Regions from separate parts of the Rhizobium lentis genome, predicted to be linked through region 3. Evidence: predicted binding sites of a transcription regulator. Region 3 holds the regulator's gene; each other region holds the start of a gene.
The links. Region 3 encodes HrcA, which represses chaperone genes, less so after heat shock. Its sites were predicted from a motif close to GTTAGCACTCNCNNNNNGNGAGTGCTAAC; they were not measured.

Region 1: the regulator HrcA is predicted to act here: its motif matches at 1,079-1,107, upstream of groES (co-chaperone GroES).
Region 2: the regulator HrcA is predicted to act here: its motif matches at 1,317-1,345, upstream of groES (co-chaperone GroES).

The regions. Positions count from the first base shown of each region.
Region 1 is NZ_CP071454.1:3,107,673-3,109,938, forward strand. It holds gene J0663_RS14975 (pentapeptide repeat-containing protein) at 1-618, shown strand, start outside; gene J0663_RS14980 (usg protein) at 704-976, opposite strand; gene groES (co-chaperone GroES) at 1,255-1,569, shown strand; gene groL (chaperonin GroEL) at 1,620-2,266, shown strand, end outside.
Region 2 is NZ_CP071454.1:2,667,333-2,669,598, forward strand. It holds gene groL (chaperonin GroEL) at 1-891, opposite strand, end outside; gene groES (co-chaperone GroES) at 963-1,259, opposite strand; gene J0663_RS12840 (TIGR01459 family HAD-type hydrolase) at 1,611-2,266, shown strand, end outside.
Region 3 is NZ_CP071454.1:2,203,062-2,205,327, reverse strand. It holds gene grpE (nucleotide exchange factor GrpE) at 1-410, opposite strand, end outside; gene hrcA (heat-inducible transcriptional repressor HrcA) at 523-1,611, opposite strand; gene rph (ribonuclease PH) at 1,738-2,266, shown strand, end outside.

The DNA.
Region 1 (2,266 bases), 900 kb from region 3:
GGCAGCACGGCCTCGCCGAAGCTCGACTGGCAGGAGTGCACGAAGAAAAACCTGATGCTGCAGGGCAGTGATCTCGAAGGCGCCAACCTCTTCAGCACCGATTTTTCGCTGACCGATCTCAGCGGCGCAAACGTCAAATCCGCCAATCTGGAAAAGGCGACTTTGGTGCGCGCCTCGCTTGAAGGCGCGCATGCCGAGGGCGCCAACTTCGCCAAGATCGAGGCCTATCGCTCCAGCTTCGCCAATATTGCCGCTGACGGCGCGTCCTTTGCCGGCGCCGAGCTGCAGCGCGCCAATTTTGCCGGCGCCCGGCTCTCCGGCGCGAGCTTCGAAAAGGCCGAACTCGGCCGTGCCGATTTCGACAAGGCAGTGCTGACGGGGGCGAAATTCGCTTTCGCCAATCTCTCCCGCGCCGATCTCTCCCACGCCACCTTCGACGGCCCGGCGATGTTCGACCGCGCCTTCATGTTCCTGACCCGCATCGAAGGCCTCGATCTCTCGGCCGCAACCGGGCTTGAACAGGCGCAGATCGAGCTTGCCTGCGGCGATGCCTCGACAAAATTGCCGGCAGGACTCTCCGCCCCTTCAACCTGGCCATGTCCTGCCGAGCACGAGTAATTTCTCGGGCTTTGCAGCGATTCCGTGCGGGTTGAGAAAGCCTATGGCAGCAATGCCTGGCCGGCCCGGGAATGTCGGGTTTGATCTAGTGCAATCTCAACTCTCCAATGACGCGACGCCATTCATTCGGTCCGATCAGCCGCTGATGGCTATAGCGGACGGAATGCAGCGGCCCGTCGAGGTTGGACTGCCAGAAGTCGAGGAATTTGTGCATTTCCGGAAAGCCCGGGGCGAGATCGTAATCCTGCCAGACATAGGTCTGCAGAACGGATTCGAAATCCGGGAGGCGGTAGAGGATGTGGGCAGTGGTAAGGCCGTAACCGCTGAGCTGGCGCTCTAGATCCGATGAAAATTGCATGCTTCATCTCCGTTTCACGACAACGAGAAGGTGGCGCATATCTTGGCGTCCATCAACGGGATTCTCAACGCAACGGCGGTTTTTCTTGTTCCTTCTCAGCGTGTTAGCAGCCACTCTAGCTGAGTGCTAATTTTTTTCTCTGCGCCCCTTGAAATGGAAAAATTGCAAAACCAGATCAATGCGCGCAAACGCTCGACAGGGGTTTGCACCCGCCCGGACTGGTCATCCGGTCCGGCCAGGGGAACAACATCGTTATTGTTTGTCCATTGGAGGAAAACATGTCGTTCCGACCGCTTCATGACCGCATTCTCGTCCGCCGCGTCGATTCCGAGGAAAAGACCAAGGGCGGCATCATCATTCCCGACACCGCCAAGGAAAAGCCGCAGGAGGGCGAGGTCATCGCCGTGGGCCCGGGTGCACGCAACGATGCCGGCCAGATCCAAGCGCTCGACGTCAAGGTCGGCGATCGCATCCTGTTCGGCAAATGGTCCGGCACGGAGATCAAGATCAACGGCGAGGACCTGCTGATCATGAAGGAAAGCGACGTCATGGGCGTTATCGAAGCCCAGACGGCCGAAAAGATCGCCGCCTGAGGCGTTCTCCGCGCATTAGTCAAAAAGCTGCCTATTGAAGGAGTTAAAGAATGGCTGCGAAAGAAGTGAAATTCCATAGCGATGCCCGTGAACGCATGCTGCGTGGGGTCGATGTGCTGGCCAATGCCGTGAAGGTGACGCTTGGCCCGAAAGGCCGCAACGTCGTCATCGACAAGTCCTTCGGCGCGCCGCGCATCACCAAGGACGGTGTTTCGGTCGCCAAGGAGATCGAACTCGAAGACAAGTTCGAGAACATGGGTGCGCAGATGCTGCGCGAAGTGGCATCGAAGACGAACGACCTCGCCGGCGACGGCACCACGACTGCGACGGTGCTCGCCCAGGCGATCGTCAAGGAGGGCGCCAAAGCGGTCGCCTCCGGCATGAACCCGATGGACCTGAAGCGCGGCATCGACCTCGCCGTCGACGCTGTCGTCGCGGAACTGAAGGCCAATGCCCGCAAGATCTCCAACAATTCCGAAATCGCCCAGGTCGGCACCATCTCCGCCAATGGCGATTCCGAAATTGGCCGCTACCTGGCTGAAGCCATGGAAAAGGTCGGCAATGAGGGCGTCATCACCGTCGAGGAAGCCAAGACCGCCGAAACCGAACTCGAAGTCGTCGAAGGCATGCAGTTCGACCGTGGTTATCTAAGCCCCTACTTCGTCACCAATCAGGACAAGATGCGCGTCGAGCTCGA
Region 2 (2,266 bases), 460 kb from region 3:
GCCGGTCAGGATGGCGATGTCTTCGAGCATGGCCTTGCGGCGGTCGCCGAAGCCCGGAGCCTTGACGGCAGCGATCTTCAGGCCGCCGCGCAGCTTGTTGACGACGAGCGTAGCAAGCGCTTCGCCTTCGACGTCTTCAGCGATGATGAGGAGCGGCTTGCCGGTCTGGACGACGGCTTCGAGAACCGGCAGCATCGACTGCAGGTTCGACAGCTTCTTCTCGTGGAGGAGAATGAAGACGTCTTCGAGGTCGGCGACCATCTTTTCCGGGTTGGTGACGAAGTAGGGGCTGAGGTAGCCGCGGTCGAACTGCATGCCTTCGACGACTTCGAGTTCGGTTTCGGCGGTCTTGGCTTCTTCAACCGTGATGACGCCTTCGTTGCCGACCTTCTGCATGGCTTCGGCAATGTCGAGGCCGACCTGACGTTCGCCGTTAGCGGAGATCGTGCCGACCTGGGCGACTTCTTCCGAGGTGTTGATCTTCTTGGCCTTGGCCTGGAGATCCTTGACGACTTCGGCAACGGCGAGATCGATGCCGCGCTTCAGGTCCATGGGGTTCATGCCGGCGGCAACGGCCTTGGCGCCTTCGCGAACGATCGCCTGGGCAAGAACGGTTGCAGTCGTGGTGCCGTCACCGGCGATGTCGTTGGTCTTCGAAGCAACTTCGCGGACCATCTGGGCGCCCATGTTTTCGAACTTGTCTTCGAGTTCGATCTCCTTGGCGACCGAAACGCCGTCCTTGGTGATGCGCGGCGCGCCGAAGGACTTGTCGATGATGACGTTGCGGCCCTTCGGGCCGAGCGTGACCTTCACTGCATCGGCGAGAATGTCGACGCCGCGCAGCATCTTTTCGCGCGCGGTGCGGCCAAACTTGATTTCTTTAGCTGCCATGTTTGTGTCTCCTGAATTCGATTTGTTCGGGCAGAAGGCCCGTCAGTCATTTCGGGAAGCGGATCGGCTGATCAGCCGATGATGCCCATGATGTCGGCTTCCTTCATGATCAGAAGGTCTTCGCCGTTGATCTTGACTTCAGTGCCGGACCACTTGCCGAACAGGACGCGGTCGCCAGCCTTGACGTCGAGCGCGACGACCTTGCCGGACTCGTCACGAGCGCCGGAGCCGACGGCGACGATTTCGCCTTCCTGGGGCTTTTCCTTGGCGGTGTCGGGAATGATGATGCCGCCCTTGGTCTTTTCTTCGGACTCGACGCGACGAACGACGACGCGGTCGTGAAGCGGACGGAAATTGGTGGTTGCCATTGTCTAATCCCTCGATCGAATGACATTCGCGGACCGGAGCGGTCCGCATGGATAAGTGTTAGCACTCCTCTGTGGTGAGTGCTAGCGCTCGAGCATTTAGGGATGGCTCCGAGAGGAGTCAATGAGAGCAATCACGAATTTTTGTGCCGGAATTGTGAAGAGGCGACGAATTATCGGAGATTGCCGTCGAAATCTGTCTCGCCGTTGCCTTTGGCAGCGCCGCCGGACCTTGCCGTCCGCTCTCGCCGCCATCGCCGGCATTCTTGACTGCCAAGCCGCGCAGAAAATGCCTTGCCATCGTCTCGCGGCTTTGCAATGTCACCGGTGACTGAAGCAAATCGGGAAATTGGAATGGCCAGGCGGATAGAAAACTTCTCCGAGATCACGGATCGCTATGATGTGGTGCTCTGTGATGTCTGGGGCGTGGTTCACAACGGCATCGATCCGTTTCCGAAGGCCGCAGCGGCCCTTGAAGCGGCGCGCAAGAGCGGTGTGGCGGTCGTGCTCATCACCAATTCGCCGCGCCTTTCCTGGCAGGTGGTCGAGCAGCTGCGCCATATCGGCGTTCCCGACAGCGCCTATGACCGGATCGTTACCTCGGGCGATGTCACCCGCCGGCTGATCGCCGAGGGACCGAAGACCGTGTTTCTGCTCGGCCCCGAGCGCGACAAGGCGCTTCTCGAAGGCATCGGCGTCGAGCGCCGCCCGGCCGGCGAAGCGCAGTCGCTCGTCTGCACCGGCTTCTTCGACGACGAAACCGAGAAGCCGGAGGATTATACCGACATGCTTCTGGATTTCCAGGCGCGCGATGTGCCGATGATTTGCGCCAATCCCGATCTCGTCGTCGAGCGCGGCCACCGCATCATCCCCTGCGCCGGCGCCATGGCCGCCTATTACGAGCAGCTCGGCGGCAAGAGCCGCATCGCCGGCAAGCCGCACCGGCCGATCTATGAGGCGACGCTTGCGGCCGCCCGCGAGCTTCGTGGCGGTTTCCCGATCGAGCGTGT
Region 3 (2,266 bases):
ACGCCGTGGCGTTCGAGCGCTGACAGCATGGATCGCTCGGTCATCTCGACGCCCTCGATCAGCGAGGTGAGCCCGGCATCGGCTGTCGCCTTGGCCTCCGGAGAGATGGCGTCCAGCGCCCGGCGCAGATTGTCCGAGACGGCGAGCATGTCACGGGCGAAACCGGCGACGGAATAGGATTTCGCATCCTTCACCTCACGCTCGGTGCGGCGGCGCAGATTGTCAATCTCGGCAGCGAGGCGCAGATAGCGATCGCGCAGCTCGGCATTTTCGGCTTTGAGAAGCTCGAGGGGGTCCGGCTGGCTTACCTCCTGCCGCTCGGTTGCTTCAGGCTCGACGTTGACGGCAGCGTCGGCTGCGGCATCAGCCGCAGTTGCGTCAGGTCCGTTTTTCGTCGTTTCATCGGTCATGACGGTCTCCGGTTTGGTATTTTCAGATGCGCCCGATATCGAGGTTTGACCAAAAAAAATCAAGTCTGCGTGACAAAGAAGCGAAAATTCCAGGCCTTCGGCATTTGCGACGTCAAAGGGGATTGCGCGAAAGGCGAGAGACGAGCTGCGCGGTGTAATCCACCATCGGCACAATGCGGGAATAATTGAGCCGCGTCGGGCCGATGACGCCGACGGCGCCGACGATGCGATCGTCATCGTCACGATAGGGCGCGACAATGAGCGACGAGCCGGACAGCGAGAAGAGCTTGTTTTCCGAACCGATAAAGATACGCACGCCCGAGCCGCTCTCGGCGAGATTGAGAATCTCGATCAGGCTGTCCTTCTTCTCGAGATCGTCGAACAGCAGGCGCAGCCGGTCGAGATCCTCGGCGCCGGCGAGGCCTTCGAGCAGATTGGCGCGGCCGCGAATGATCAGCTGGGCGGGCTTTCCCTCATCCGGGCTGCCGGCCCAGACGGCGATGCCGCGCTCGACGAGATCGCGTGACAGGGCATCGAGCTCGTGACGGACGTCGTCCTTCAGCCGGCTCAGCTGCTTGCGCAGCTCCGACAGGGTCTGGCCGGACATATGGGCATTGAGGAAATTCGCCGCCTCCGTCAGCTGCGAGGAGGTGACGCCCGCCGGCAGCTCGATGATGCGGTTTTCCACCTGATCGTGATCGCCGACGAGCACGGCGAGCGCTTTTGTCGGCTCAAGCCGGATGAACTCGACATGTTTGAGCACCGGATCGCTTTTCGAGGTGATGACGAGGCCGGCGCCGCGCGAGATGCCCGACAGCATCCGGCTGGCCTCGTTCATCATCGATTCCACCGGATTGCCGCCGCTTTCGGCGCGCACCTGGCGGTCGATATTGGCCCGGTCTTCGGCGGAGAGATCGCCGACCTGCATGAAGGCATCGACGAAGAAACGCAGGCCGATCTGGGTCGGCAGCCGGCCGGCGCTGACATGCGGGGAATAGATGAGACCGAGCTCTTCGAGATCGCTCATGACGTTGCGCACGGAGGCCGGCGACAGCGACATCGGCAGCAGGCGCGACAGGTTGCGCGAGCCGAGCGGCTCGCCGCTTTCGAGATAACCTTCGACGATGCGGCGAAAAATTTCTCTGGACCGTTCGTCCAGCGCAGCAACGGCATCCGAAACCGACGTCGACCTGATGCCCATAAACCTTTTCAAACCCATCCTGATGATGCTCCCGAAAATATAGTCAAACTCGCACCCGTGGCAAAAGGGAATTTGCAAATGAGCGCCGCCAATCGTAGAAGCGGTCAACAACTCCAGGAGATAAGAATGCGGCCTTCAGGCAGAAAAACCGACCAGATGCGCAAGGTCTCGTTCGAGCGCAATTTTTCCAAGCATGCAGAAGGCTCCTGCCTGGTGAAATTCGGCGACACGCATGTGCTCTGCACGGCAAGTCTCGAGGACAAGACACCGCCGTGGCTGCGCAACACCGGCAAGGGCTGGGTCACGGCCGAATACGGCATGCTGCCGCGGGCGACCGGCGAGCGGATGAAGCGCGAGGCCGCCGCCGGCAAGCAGGGTGGCCGCACCCAGGAAATCCAACGGCTGATCGGCCGCTCGCTGCGCGCCGTCGTCGATCTACAGGCGCTCGGCGAACGGCAGATCACGCTCGATTGCGACGTCATCCAGGCCGATGGCGGCACGCGGACGGCCTCGATCACCGGCGGCTGGATCGCGCTTTACGACTGCCTGAAATGGATGGAAAGCCGCAACATGATCAAGGTCGACCGGGTCCTTAAGGATCATGTCGCCGCCATCTCCTGCGGCGTTTTCGCCAGCCAACCGGTGATCGATCTCG